DNA from 2 places in the Ensifer sp. Root558 genome. Region 2 is predicted to be linked to the other one. Evidence: riboswitches for the same ligand, from Rfam matches in the RefSeq annotation. Region 2 holds a riboswitch; the other holds the start of a gene.
What was found. Region 2 has a riboswitch for S-adenosylmethionine ahead of metA (homoserine O-succinyltransferase). Riboswitches for the same ligand answer to the same signal wherever they lie in the genome.
Positions count from the first base shown of each region.

Region 1: it holds a riboswitch for S-adenosylmethionine, as region 2 does, so the genes downstream of both, ASD63_RS15605 (O-succinylhomoserine sulfhydrylase) here and metA (homoserine O-succinyltransferase) in region 2, are expected to answer to the same signal.

Region 1 is NZ_LMGC01000012.1:461,809-468,930, forward strand. It holds gene argF (ornithine carbamoyltransferase) at 1-868, shown strand, start outside; gene ASD63_RS15595 (Hsp33 family molecular chaperone) at 1,169-2,158, shown strand; gene apaG (Co2+/Mg2+ efflux protein ApaG) at 2,217-2,609, opposite strand; gene ASD63_RS35100 (hypothetical protein) at 2,608-2,781, shown strand; gene ASD63_RS15605 (O-succinylhomoserine sulfhydrylase) at 2,837-4,021, opposite strand; SAM riboswitch at 4,066-4,144, opposite strand; gene ASD63_RS15610 (2'-deoxycytidine 5'-triphosphate deaminase) at 4,219-5,316, shown strand; tRNA gene ASD63_RS15615 (tRNA-Gly) at 5,398-5,472, shown strand; gene ASD63_RS15620 (transporter substrate-binding domain-containing protein) at 5,617-6,450, shown strand; gene ASD63_RS15625 (tellurite resistance TerB family protein) at 6,485-6,895, opposite strand; gene ASD63_RS15630 (thermonuclease family protein) at 7,023-7,122, opposite strand, start outside.
Region 2 is NZ_LMGC01000033.1:294,324-301,445, reverse strand. It holds gene ASD63_RS25390 (CoA ester lyase) at 1-183, opposite strand, end outside; gene ASD63_RS25385 (hypothetical protein) at 309-563, shown strand; gene ASD63_RS25380 (glyoxalase/bleomycin resistance/extradiol dioxygenase family protein) at 788-1,204, shown strand; gene leuD (3-isopropylmalate dehydratase small subunit) at 1,360-1,965, shown strand; gene ASD63_RS25370 (RidA family protein) at 1,975-2,355, shown strand; gene ASD63_RS25365 (MoxR family ATPase) at 2,459-3,298, shown strand; gene ASD63_RS25360 (NUDIX domain-containing protein) at 3,295-3,738, shown strand; SAM riboswitch at 3,980-4,057, shown strand; gene metA (homoserine O-succinyltransferase) at 4,119-5,045, shown strand; gene ASD63_RS25350 (VWA domain-containing protein) at 5,052-6,236, shown strand; gene ASD63_RS25345 (aldose epimerase family protein) at 6,500-7,122, shown strand, end outside.

The DNA.
Region 1 (7,122 bases), on a different contig from region 2:
CCTCCGGACGATCATCGACGATGCGCGCGTCCGAAAGGCGGCGACCAAGGCCGGAACTGCCGAGAAGCCGCTCGCCGGCAAGATGCTGGCGATGATCTTCGAAAAGCCCTCCACCCGCACCCGCGTTTCCTTCGATGTCGGCATGCGCCAGCTCGGCGGCGAAACCCTGTTTCTGTCAGGCACCGAAATGCAGCTCGGCCGCGCCGAGACGATCGGCGACACGGCCAAGGTGCTCTCGCGTTACGTCGACGCCATCATGATCCGCACCACCGACCATCGCCGCCTTCTGGAACTGGCCGAGCATGCGACGGTCCCGGTCATCAACGGCCTGACCGACGATACGCACCCCTGCCAGATCATGGCCGATATCCTGACCTTCGAGGAGCATCGCGGTCCGGTAAAGGGCAAGACGATTGCCTGGACCGGCGACGGCAATAACGTGCTGCATTCGCTGATCGAAGGTTCTGCCCGCTTCGGATACCGCATGAACATGGCCGTGCCGCTCGGGTCCGAGCCGCAGGACAAGTTCCTGAACTGGGCGCGCAACAATGGCGGCGAGGTCCTTTTGTGTCATGACGCCGAACAGGCCGTCGCCGACGCCAATTGCGTCGTGACCGACACCTGGATCTCGATGAACCAGGAACATCGCGCCCGCGGGCACAACGTCTTCCAGCCCTACCAGGTCAATGAAGCGCTGATGAAGCGTGCGGCCTCCGATGCGCTGTTCATGCACTGCCTGCCGGCGCACCGCGGCGAAGAGGTCACCGACGAGGTCATCGACGGCCCGCAGTCGGTGGTCTTCGACGAGGCGGAAAACCGGCTGCACGCACAGAAGTCGGTCATTGCCTGGTGCATGGGGCTCGTCTGAGCCGGCTGCCCGGTCGCGCGCGACGGCGGCGAAGAGGCTTCCGTGCGCTCCGCCGAGCGTGCGCCATATAGGGCGTGTTCACCGCACTTGACATTGTCCACGTGCGACACGATTTAGGCGGCATACGGGCGCTCCTGAAAGTAGTGAGCGCGCAACCGTCGAGGTGGTGCGTTGCTATGGCGGCGGCACATACCTGGTGGACAATCCGTTTATCGCGGGATCAACTGAGACAGCGAGCACGTTGCGCGGGGATAGCAATATCTCTGGTGCAGCTTGGTGGCTGAAGGCAAGGAGCAAGACATGACTGACATGACGCCAGGGCTTGGTGAGTTCGACTTTGCCGGTGACGATCACGTCGTGCCTTTCCAGGTGGAAGGCCTCGACGTGCGCGGCCGCGCCGTGCAGCTCGGCCCCATGCTGGACGCAATCCTCGAGCGCCACAACTATCCGCTTCCGGTCGCGCGCCTGGTTGCTGAAACCGTCGTACTCACCGTGTTGCTCGGGACCTCGCTGAAGTTTGAAGGCAAGCTGATCGTCCAGACCCAGGGCGATGGCCCTGTCGATCTGGTGGTCGCTGATTTCTCGACGCCGGATCGCGTGCGCGCCTATGCCCGCTACGATCAGGAAGCGCTTGCCGCTGCCGAAAAGGACGGCCGGACCCTTTCGCACGAGCTGCTCGGAAAGGGCGTGCTCGCCTTCACCATCGACCAGGGCGCCCATACCCAGCGTTACCAGGGGATCGTTGCGCTCGACGGAGCGACGCTGGAAGAAATCGCCGGCGTCTATTTCCGACAGTCGGAGCAGATCCCGACCAAGGTGCGCCTTGGCGTGGCCGAGCTTCTCGATCGCGACGAAAACGGCAAGCCGCGCCATCGCTGGCGCGCCGGCGGCATGGTCGCCCAGTTCCTGCCGGAAGCGCCGGAACGCATGCGCCAGCCCGACCTTTCCGGCGGTGATGGCGATGATGGTGAAAGCGCGTTCGGGGACGACGATCTCTGGGCCGAAGCCAAGGTGATGGTCGAAACGATCGACATGGACGAGTTGACCGATCCGATGGTCGGAACCGAGCGGTTGCTCTATCGCCTGTTCCACGAGCGCGGCGTCCGCGTCTACGAACCGCAGGCGGTCTACGACCGTTGCAGCTGCTCGCGCGAGAAGCTGCAGTCGGTGTTGTCCAATCTGAGCACGGACGACCTCGAAAGCACCATCGACGATGGCGAAGTCAAGGTGACCTGCGAGTTCTGCTCGACGACCTATCGCTTCGAAGCAAGCGAGGTGCGCCCGCAGTAGCGGGCGCTTCCGGTCGACTGGCCGCGATTAAGAGCGACGCTAGTCCGAAGGACGCGCTTCAGTTCAGGGTGCGCACGAGCCCGGGTGAATCGAGCGAGAAGGCGGGGATGGCAACGTTGAAGGTCTCTCCGCCTTCCGATTCCATGCTGTAGTGGCCGAACATGACGCCTGAGGGCGTATCCAGAGGGCATCCGGACGAATACTCATAGGTATCGCCGGGATTGAGCAGCGGCTGCTCGCCGATGACGCCCGGACCGCTGACCTCGTCGACTTGCCCGTTCTCATCGGTAATGTGCCAGTAGCGCGTCATCAACCGCACGGATGCGTCCGAGTGGTTTGAGATGACGATGCGATAGCCCCAGACATAGCGGCCGTCATCGGGATCCGACTGCTCTTCGAGATAGTACGGCTCCACCGTAACTTCTATGTCGCGGGTCAAAGCGCGATACATGGGCATCACCTTGCTTCAGGTCTTTCAGGGTATTCTACAGCAAGATGGTTTCGTCAAGAATAACGGCAAGATTGTGCGATCCCATGATGGGACGGATGGCCGTGCTGACGCGATCGAGCGGGTGAAACGTGCCTGGCACCTTGGCGCCGCGCCGCCGGAAACCATCTCGTGACGGCCGGCAAGGGGCGTCGGCCGCCGTTGATCACGGCGGCCGTGTCTTCGTAAAATCAGGCCTTCACGGCCTTCAGCGCGCGGGCGAAATCTTCCACCACATCGTCGCTGTCCTCGATGCCGGCCGAGAAGCGCACGGTTCCGGCGGAAATGCCGAGCTCTTCGCGGGCCTCGTCGGTCAGGTTCTTGTGCGTGGTCGTTCCCGGATGGGTGATCAGGCTCTTGCTGTCGCCGAGGTTGTTGGAGATGCGCACGATCTCCAGCGCATTCTGCAGCGCGAAGGCTGCATCCTTGCCGCCCTTCAGTTCGAAGGCGACGAGCGTCGATCCGCCGGTCATCTGCTTGGCGATGATGTCGGCCTGCGGATGATCCTTGCGGCCAGGATAGATGACCTTGGCGACCTGCGGCTGTTCTGCCAGGAAGTCGGCCACGCGGCGGGCCGTTTCCGTCTGCTGACGCACGCGTAGCGGCAGCGTCTCGATGCCCTTCAGCAGCGTCCAGGCGTTGAACGGCGACATCGCCGGGCCGGTGTGGCGGAAGTAGTCGTGCAGGTGCTCGTTGATCCATTCCTTGTCGGAAAGCACGACACCGCCGAGGCAACGGCCCTGACCGTCGATATGCTTGGTGGCGGAATAGACGACGATATGGGCGCCGAGTTCCAGCGGCTTCTGGAAGAGCGGCGTCGCAAAGACGTTGTCGACGACGACCTTGGCGCCGATCTGGTTGGCGAGCTTGGCAACGCCGGCAATGTCGATGACTTCGAGCGTCGGGTTGGTCGGGCTTTCGAGGAAGAAGACCTTGGTGTTCTTCTGGATCGCCTTTTCCCAGTTGGCGAGGTCGCGTCCGTCGACCAGCGTGCACTCGATGCCGTATTTCGGCGCCAGCGTCTCGACCACCCAGCGGCAGGAGCCGAAGAGGGCGCGGGCGGCGACGATGTGGTCGCCGGCCTTCAGCTGGCAGAGAATGGCGGCGGTGACGGCAGCCATGCCCGATGCCGTGGCGCGCGCATCCTCGGCGCCTTCCAGCATGCACATGCGCTTTTCAAACATGTCGTTGGTCGGGCTACCGTAGCGGGCGTAGATGAAGCCTTCGGTCTCGCCCTTGAAACGAGCTTCCGCAGCTTCCGACGTCTCGTAGACAAAGCCCTGGGTAAGGAAGATCGCCTCGGAGGTCTCTCCGTGCTGGGAACGGGTGGTCCCGCCATGGACCAGTTGCGTTGCGGGGCGCCAGTTTTTGCTCATGTGACGGTCACTTTCAAAAACAAAAAAACCGGCCGCGTGAAGGGCCGGTTTGACACCCGGCCTTTTTAGCTACTTGTTTAACGTGGCTGCAAGCCGACCGGCCAAATCACCACGGGATAAAGCTTCAATACTGCCAGGGTACGCTTGCGTCAATTCCCGGAGTTTGGTTTTGTCTCGCAACTGAAAAGAGGACTGCAATGGGCCGCGACACTGGGATTTTGGCCGATCGCGCGATCGCCGCGCTGTTAGAATCGGGACGCCTCAAAAGCGAGAAGCCGCTGGATGACGATCAGATCCAGCCGGCAAGCCTCGACCTGCGCCTAGGCTCGAAGGCTTTCCGCGTCCGCGCAAGCTTCATGCCAGGCCCGTCTCACCTCGTTGCCGACAAGCTCGACCGGCTGAAGCTGCACGTCGTCGATCTGACCGATGGCGCGGTGCTGGAAACGGGCTGCGTCTACATCGTGCCGCTGATGGAAAGCCTGGAACTGCCTGAGGGCATGTCGGCCTCGGCCAACCCGAAAAGCTCGACCGGTCGCCTCGACATCTTCACCCGCGTCATCACCGATCGCGCCCAGGAATTCGACAAGATCCCGACCGGCTACAGCGGTCCGCTCTATCTCGAAATCAGCCCGCGCACCTTCCCGATCGTCGTGCGCCGCGGCTCGCGCCTGTCGCAGATCCGCTTCCGCATGGGCCAGTCTATCCTGTCGGAGCAGGAACTGCAGGCGCTGCACGAGAGCGACGTGCTGGTGGCGAGCGACAAGCCGAACGTCAGCGGCGGCGGCATCGCGCTGTCGATCGATCTGAAGGGCACCGGGCCCGAAGGCCTGATCGGCTATCGCGGCAAGCATCACACCGCCGTCATCGACGTCGACAAGAAAGCGCAGCACGCGATCTTTGATTTCTGGGAGCCACTCTACAGCCGCGGCCGCGATGAACTGATCCTCGATCCGGATGAGTTCTACATTCTCGTCTCGCGGGAGGCGGTGCATGTTCCACCGCTTTATGCGGCCGAGATGACGCCGTTCGATCCGCTGGTCGGCGAGTTTCGCGTGCATTATGCCGGCTTCTTCGATCCGGGCTTCGGCCATGCCTCGGCCGGCGGCACGGGCAGCCGGGCCGTGCTCGAAGTGCGCAGCCACGAGGTGCCGTTCATCCTCGAACACGGCCAGATCGTCGGCCGCCTGATCTACGAACACATGCTGGAACGGCCGGATGGTCTCTATGGCCTCGGCGTCGGCTCCAACTACCAGGCGCAGGGCCTGAAGCTCTCGAAGCATTTCCGCGCCGAGTAGGGGATTTCGAAGCGCCCCTTACGCAATCCCGCGCAAGGGTGCTTGACAGATCGCCCCGGTTCGGGAAATTTCGCAGGCACCGCGGGTGTAGTTCAGCGGTAGAACGCCAGCTTCCCAAGCTGGATGTCGTCGGTTCGATCCCGATCACCCGCTCCATTCTTCCTCGTCCCGTTCCTTGTGTAACCGCGTTCTCGTGGTGGCCTATGGTCAGCTGCGCTGCGGCCGGTTACTTTACCGCTCGATGAATCACCGCGGTTCCAAGGGCCGCCCCTGCCACATGAGACGTGCCGGCCGCTGCCCATGAAAGTTCTTTCCCTTTTCGCCCTTTGCGCATCCTTGATCGCGACGCCGCTTGCGGCCGAGGCTAAGGATCTGCCGCTGCTGTTCGACGCGCGCGAACGCATCGCCAAGCCCGATCTCACGGGCCTGGCGCGCCTGCGTTTCTTGACGACGGTGGATTTTCCGCCGTTCAACTTCATCGACCAGTCCGGCAAGCTTTCGGGATTTCATGTCGATCTCGTGCGCGAGATCTGCCGCGAGCTCGACATCGAGGCCAAATGCCAGATCCAGGCCGTGACCTATGCGGAGCTGCTGCCGGCACTGGAAGAGGGGCAGGGCGAGGCGGTGGCCGCCGGTATCGCCGTCGGTCCGGAACTGCGCCAACGCTTCGGCTTTTCCCGCGCCTTCATGCGGCTTCCAGCGCGCTTCGCCGTCAATACGAAGGCGGCCGGCGCAGTCTCGGCACCGAGCGATCTCAAGGGGAAGCCGGTCGGTGTCGTCGCCGGAACCACGCATGAGGCGATGTTCAAGGCGTTTTTCCCGAAGATCGAGGCCAAGGTCTATCCCGACCGCGAGGCCATGCTGACGGCTCTGCAGAAGGGCGATGTGCCGGCGGTGTTTTCCGACGGCATGCAGCTGTCCTTCTGGATCTCGGGTAGCGCTGCTGGCGGCTGCTGCACGCTTGTCGATGGCGCCTACTTCTCGCAGCGCTTCCTCGGTGAAGGCCTGACGATCATGAACCGCAAGTCCGAGCCTGCCCTGACCCAGGCGATCGATCACGCGCTGCTGGCGCTGTCGCGCAGCGGCCGCTTGGAGGAAATCTACCTGCGCTACTTCCCGAACGGAATCTACTAGGCGCCAGAACTTTTCGGCGTGATCACCGGCCGGCCTATCGGCGGAAGCGGGCGAGCGCGCCGCGCTCGATAGCGGCGCAGGTCAGCTTGTCGAGGCCAAGCCGGTCGCGCAGCAACTGCAGCAGGCGGATTTCTTCGTTGCGGATGCGCTGGTCGGCGGCCGCGATCTCGACGGCGAGCGCATAGGCCGTCTCGTGGAACTTCTCCGGCAGCGCTTCGCGCACGATCTCGAGCATGATGTCGAGCCCCTCGGGCGCCGCCAGCTGCGCCGAGCATTCATGGCCGATATGGACGAGGCTGTCCTCGTCGAAGCCGTCGAACACGGGCAGGAACTGAACCAGCCGGCCGATGCGGGCAAACTCGTCGTCGCTCATCTCGCGGTCGACCGCCGACATCATCACCATGACATAGATGAGAGCTTCGTGGTGGCTGAGGCTTGGTTGCATGGGCTTTCCGGCGGTAGAGCGATTCCAGGGATGGGACGGTTCCTGATCCGGAATTGCGTCGTTTCAAAGAGTTGAGCCGTCTGCCGCTTTCGGCAGACGGTCGAGAGCTGGGAATTGTCGCGGCTATTTACAAGTCCGGCTGCGAAGCGTCCACTCCGATGCCGAGGGTCGGATCGTCGAATGTCATCGGCGTGTGGCTGAGGTCGCGCGGATCGTCACCGTAAAAA
Region 2 (7,122 bases):
ATACTGCACAAGCGCCGCACGCGCTTCCACCTTGCGCTCGGGCGCTACCGCATCCTCGAGATCGAAGATCGCGACATCCGTCGCGAGTTCCGCGACCTTGGCAAGCGCGCGGGCATTGTCGGCCGGCACGCAAAGCACCGAGCGGCGCAGGCGTACAGGGTGATGTTCGCTCGATTTGTTCATGCTTCAGTTGTGCCCGCCTTTGCCGCGTTCCGCAAGACGAGGCGAACCGCCGCACCCCTTTCGAAAGCCCGCCTCTTGCAAGTCCGAAGGCGCGCCCCCACATCGCCATCAGAAAGGTGACGATTATGCAAAGCATTCGCTCTGTTCTCTTTACGGCCGCAGCCCTGACCATCACGTTCGCGGCCTTTGTGCTTACCGCCTCGCTGGCGCTGGCACTGGCCGGCATCGCCGCCGTCGTCGTGGTCGGCAGCGCCATTGCCACCCGGCTGAATTTCAGGCCTGCCCGCGCCACCGCGCGCCCGGCTGCCGCAGGTGCGACCCAGAGCCAGCGCGAGATGCGCATCTGGAACGACGGCCGCGGCACGATCATCGACCTCTGATCCCCCTGGGTGTCGAAATCGATCCCCGGGCGTCGGAATCGATCCCCGGCGATCATTGCAATCGGGCCGATCCGTGATCGGCTCGAACCCTGTTGGTGGCCTTCAAAAACCGTCATGCAGCCGGCCGCGATTTTTTTTCGACCCCATGTCGGATCGGAGATTCCATGTCCGTCCTTGAGGCAGGCCAGCACGGTCCTGGCTCTTCGAACAGGATGGAGAACGATATGGATACCCAGACGCAGCAGCCGGCACCGGTCCTCAACGGCCTTCTGCCCTATCTTCAGGTCGATGGCGCCGCCAAGGCGTCCGAATTCTACCAGCGCGCCTTCGGGGCCAAGGAAGTGGGCCGGCACCCGCTCGACGAGCAGGGCCGCACGATGCACATCCACCTCTATGTCAACGGCAGCTCGCTGATGCTCGCCGATGCCTATCCGGAATACGGCCATCCGCTGGAAAAGCCGCAGGCCTTCACCCTGACGCTCACCGTCGACGACATCGATGCCTGGTGGGACCGTGCGGTTGCCGCCGGCACCGAGGTCGTGATGCCGATCGAGGTGATGTTCTGGGGCGACCGCTACGGCCAGCTCCGCGATCCCTTCGGCGTTCTCTGGGCCATGAACAGCCCGGTGAAGGCAAGCTAAGTCCCTGCAGACAATCGAGATCCGGACGAAGCTCTCGCCGGGCGGGCATTTTCACCCGCCCGGCGAAGCGTATTTGAACAGATTTTCCTTCATTTCGGCGCAAAACTCATCTAAACGCTAGCGCAACATTCTTCTGAAATCGAAGGCCTGAAGTTATGGAAAAATTCGTCAAGCTCACCGGTGTCGCTGCCCCCCTCCCCGTCGTCAACATCGACACGGACATGATCATTCCGAAGGACTACCTGAAGACGATCAAGCGCACCGGCCTTGGCAAGGGCCTCTTCGCCGAAGCCCGCTACAATGAAGACGGCTCGGTCAACCCCGACTTCGTGCTCAACAAGCCGGCCTACCAGAACGCCAGCATTCTCGTTGCCGGCGATAACTTCGGCTGCGGCTCCTCGCGCGAGCATGCTCCGTGGGCGCTGCTCGACTTCGGCATCCGCTGCGTGATCTCCACGTCCTTTGCCGACATCTTCTACAACAACTGTTTCAAGAACGGCATCCTGCCGATCGTCGTCAGCCAGGCTGACCTCGACAAGCTGATGGACGACGCCTCGCGCGGCTCCAACGCCATCCTCTCGGTCGACCTGGAATCCCAGGAAATCACCGGTCCGGACGGCGGTTCGGTCAAGTTCGAGGTCGACGCCTTCAAGCGTCACTGCCTGCTGAACGGCCTCGACGACATCGGCCTGACGCTGGAAAAGGCAACCGCCATCGACAGCTTCGAAAAGACGGTCGGCGCCGCGCGCCCCTGGGCTTAAAACGAAGATATGGCGCGCAAGCTCATCTCCTCGGGCTCGCCCTTCGAAAAGACGGCAGGCTATTCGCGTGCCGTCGCGATGGGTGACTGGTGCTTCGTCTCCGGCACGACCGGCTATGACTACGCCACCATGACCATGCCCGAGACGGTGGAAGAGCAGGCGCGCAATTGCCTGAAGACGATCGAGGGCGCGCTGAAGGAAGCGGGCTTCTCGATGAAGGACGTGGTGCGCAACCACTATTACGTCACTGATGCCAGCTTCGCCGACCGGGTGTTCCCGATCTTCGGCGAAGTCTTCGGCGAAATCCGCCCGGCCGCAACGATGATCGTCTGCGACCTGATCCGCCCGGAAATGCTGATCGAGATCGAGGTCACCGCGCTTCGCGGCTGACCCCTTGATCGCGCCCACCCTCAAAACGATTCCGATTTAAGCCATTATGCGATAGTCCATAGGGCATGACTTCGCCTGACTTACGCTGAACCGGAAGACGCCCATGCAATTTCAAGGCACCGCCGACTATATCGCCGACAAGGACCTGATGATCGCCGTCAACGCCGCGATCCGGCTGGAGCGCCCACTGCTGGTCAAGGGCGAGCCCGGCACCGGCAAGACCGAGCTTGCCCGCCAGATCGCCGCCGCCCTTGGCCTCGAACTCATCGAATGGAGCGTCAAGTCGACGACCAAGGCACAGCAAGGCCTCTATGAATATGACGCCGTGTCGCGGCTGCGCGACAGCCAGCTCGGCGACGAGCGTGTCAACGAGGTCCGGAACTATATCCGCAAGGGCAAGCTCTGGCAGGCCTTCGAGGCCGATCGCCGCGTGGTGCTTCTGATCGACGAGATAGACAAGGCCGACATCGAGTTTCCGAACGACCTGTTGCAGGAGCTCGACCGCATGGAATTCCATGTCTACGAGACCGGCGAGATGATCGGCGCGCGTCACCGGCCGATCGTCATCATCACCTCCAACAACGAGAAGGAGCTGCCGGACGCGTTTCTGCGCCGCTGCTTCTTCCACTATATCCGCTTCCCCGATGCAGACACGCTCGCCCGCATCGTCGAGGTGCATTATCCCGGCATCCGCAAGACGCTGCTTTCGGCGGCGCTCGCCGCCTTCTACGACATCCGCCAGGTGCCGGGCCTGAAGAAGAAGCCCTCCACGTCAGAGGCGCTCGACTGGATCCGCCTGCTCGTCGCCGACGAGGTCGATCCGGCCGACCTCAGGGCCGATGCCAAGACCATGCTGCCGAAGCTGCATGGTGCGCTCCTGAAGAACGAACAAGACGTGCACCTCTTCGAGCGCCTCGCCTTCATGGCCCGCCGCGACGGATGAGGCCGGACGCGCACAAGGTCCTGATCTACGCCACCTGGCAGGACCGCCTGCTGGTCTTCGACGAGCCGGATTTCCCAGACATCGAGCTGCAGGTGCCCGGCGGTACGATGGAACCAGGCGAAAGCCCGGAGACATCGGCTCAGCGGGAATTCATCGAGGAAACCGGGCTGACGCCGCCGGAAGCACTCACCCATCTCGTCACGCAGGACTACCACTACCCGAAGGACGGCAGGACGATCTGTCATCGGCGGCACTACTTCCACATCGCCCTTGCCGGCGAGCAACGGCAGACCTGGATACATCAGGAAATGACGCCCTTTGGCGGCGGTGACCCGATCCGCTTTCGTTTCTTTTGGCTCGGTATCGATCAGGCTGACCGCCGGCTGGGTTATGGCATGCGGGATGCTCTACGCCTGCTGCAGACCAGCCACTCTCCCTGACCCTCTCCCCGCAGGCGGGGAGAGGGGACGAGGACGACGGCTGCCCCCAAGCCGAGACGTGCCGACAGCGAACCCGGCTACCAAGATGGGCCGAACGGCCGCTGAGCTTAACTCGTGGAACGATCGGGTGCGGCAAGGCCACTTCTCCCCGCCAGCGGGGAGAAGTCGCAGCAGCGGGATGAGGGGCAGCCGCCCCCAACGCGAATCGTTTTTCTTGACCCCCGCGGCCCACTCGCGCTATCAAATTCTCCGTGGTGATTTGGCCGGCCGGCTTGCAGCCACGTTAAACAAGTCGCTAAAGGGCCGAGGAAAGTTGGATTTCCGAGGACCGGTCGCGATCAATCGCTGCCGGTTTTTTTGTATTGATCGAGTGGAAGCCCATGCCCATCAAGATTCCCGATACGCTGCCCGCCTTCGAAACCCTCGCGCATGAGGGCGTGCGGGTGATGACCGAGACCGTGGCGATCCGTCAGGATATCCGCCCGCTCCAGATCGGGCTCCTGAACCTCATGCCGAACAAGATCAAGACAGAGATCCAGATGGCGCGCCTGATCGGCGCTTCGCCGCTGCAGGTGGAACTGTCGCTGGTGCGCATCGGCGCGCACCGCGCCAAGAACACCTCGGAAGATCACCTGCTCTCCTTCTACGAGACCTGGGAAGAAGTGCAGGGCCGCAAGTTCGACGGTTTCATCATCACCGGCGCCCCGGTCGAGACGCTCGAATACGAAGACGTCACCTATTGGGACGAGCTGAAGCGCATCCTCGACTGGACCGAGACCAACGTGCATTCGACGCTCAACGTCTGCTGGGGCGCGATGGCGGCAATCTATCACTTCCACGACGTGCCGAAGTATCCGCTGAAGGAAAAAGCCTTCGGCGTCTATCGTCACCAGAACCTCAACCGCTCCTCCGTCTATCTCAACGGCTTCTCCGACGATTTCGCCGTCCCCGTTTCGCGCTGGACCGAAGTGCGCCGCGCCGACATCGACAAGGTGCCGAGCCTCGAAATCCTGATGGAATCGAAGGAGATGGGCGTCTGCCTCGTGCACGAGAAAAAGGGCAACCGGCTCTACATGTTCAACCACGTGGAGTATGATTCGACCTCGCTGTCGGACGAATACTTCCGCGACGTGGATGCGGGCGTGCCGATCAAGATGCCGCACGACTACTTCCCGCACAACGATTCGACCCTGCCGCCGCAGAACCGCTGGCGCAGCCATGCACATCTCTTCTTCGGCAACTGGATCAACGAGATGTACCAGACGACGCCCTACGATCTCGCGGAGATCGGCACCGGGAAAAGCTGAGGTCAGATGTTCATTCCCTTCTTCCTCGAACTCAAGGCAGCGAAGGTCCCGGTCACGCTCCGGGAATTCCTGTCCTTGATCGAGGGGATGGAGGCGGGCATCGCCACCTTCGACGTCGAAGCCTTCTACTATCTGGCGCGCACGGCACTGGTGAAGGACGAACGCCATATCGACCGCTTCGACCGGGTGTTCCAGCACTGCTTTTCGGGTCTCGAAGCAGTCAACCCGATGGAAGCGAGCGAAGAGGCGGTCATCCCCGAGGATTGGCTGCGCAAGCTCGCAGAGAAGCATCTGAGCGAGGAAGAAAAACGCCTGATCGAGGCACTCGGCGGCTTCGACAAGCTGATGGAGACCTTGCGCCAGCGGCTGCAGGAGCAAAAGGGCCGCCATCAGGGCGGCTCAAAATGGATCGGTACCGCCGGCACCTCGCCCTTCGGCGCCTATGGCTACAATCCCGAGGGTGTGCGGATCGGCCAGGACCAGTCGCGCCACCGCCGCGCCGTCAAGGTTTGGGACCGGCGCGAGTTCAAGGATTATGACGACACGATCGAGCTCGGCACGCGCAACATCAAAGTTGCGCTGAAGCGGCTCCGACGCTGGGTGCGCCAGGGTGCCGCCGACGAACTCGACCTCTCCGGCACCATCCGCGCCACCGCCGAACACGGCTATCTCGACGTGGTGACGAGGCCGGAGCGCCGCAATGCGGTGAAGCTTCTGATGTTCTTCGATATCGGCGGATCGATGGACGATCATATCCGCATCGTCGAGGAGTTGTTTTCAGCGGCCCGCAGCGAGTTCCGCCATATGGAGCATTTCTACTTCCACAATTGCGTCTACGAGGGCCTGTGGAAGGACAATCGCCGCCGCCGTGTCGACATTACCCGTACGACGGAAGTGCTGCGCACCTACGGCGGCGACTATCGCGCCATCTTCGTCGGCGACGCTTCGATGAGCCCCTATGAAATCAGCCACCCCGGCGGCTCGGTGGAGCACTGGAACGATGAGGCGGGCGCCCTCTGGCTCTCTCGTCTGACGGCTCATTTTCCGCGCTCCATCTGGCTCAATCCCGTGCCCGAGCAGCACTGGGGCTATACCCAGTCGATCACGATGGTGAAGAGCCTGTTCGAGGGACGCATGTTCCCCTTGACGCTCGCCGGCCTGCAGGAGGCCACCAAGCAGCTGTCGCGCTGACATGTCTGCCGAGAGGTCGCTGTAGCACCTTGAATAGCTGGATGTTTTCGCTCTCAGGCCGGAGACGGCGCCAGGCCGCATTTAGTATGATTTTCCGGTTGCCGTGCCTTTGGAAATGACGCAGGTTGCTGCGATCGCACCGTTGCATGTTTCCTTGGATCCTAACCGAGCCAAGGACAAAACATGCAGCAATTCAAAAGTGTACGGCGACCTTTGTGCGTCTGGGGAGACGCGCAGCGCTGTAGTGGGAGCCAGCGGTGAATATGCATCAGAACACGGAAATCTTCGGCCACCTGCCATCCGGCGAGCCGGTCCATCGTGTGGTGCTCTCCGGTGGCGGCCTCACCGCCCATGTCTTGACCTGGGGCTCGGTGATCCAGGACCTGCGCCTGGAAGGCCATGAGCCGCCGCTGGTGCTCGGTTTCACCGATCTCGAAAGCTATCTCGCCCATTCGCCCTATCTCGGCGCCACGCCTGGACGCTGCGCCAATCGCATCGGCAACGGCCGCTTCACGCTCGATGGCGAGGCCTACCAGCTCGAACTGAACGAGAAGGGCGTCACGCATCTGCACGGCGGCAGCGACAATATCGGCAAGCGCAACTGGACGATCCTAAAGCAGACGCCCGACAGCATCACGCTCGCCATTACCGACCCGGATGGCCGCGCCGGTTATCCCGGCAACTGCAAGGTCACCTGCACCTACCAGCTGAAGCCCGGCGGCGTCTTGAGCGTCGTCTACGAGAGCGAAACCGACCAAGCGACGCTCGCCAATGTCTGCCAGCACAGCTATTTCAATCTCGACGGCAGCGCCGACGCCCTCGGCCACGACATCATGATCGCTGCCGACCATTATCTGCCCACCAGCGAACGCCAGGTGCCGACGGG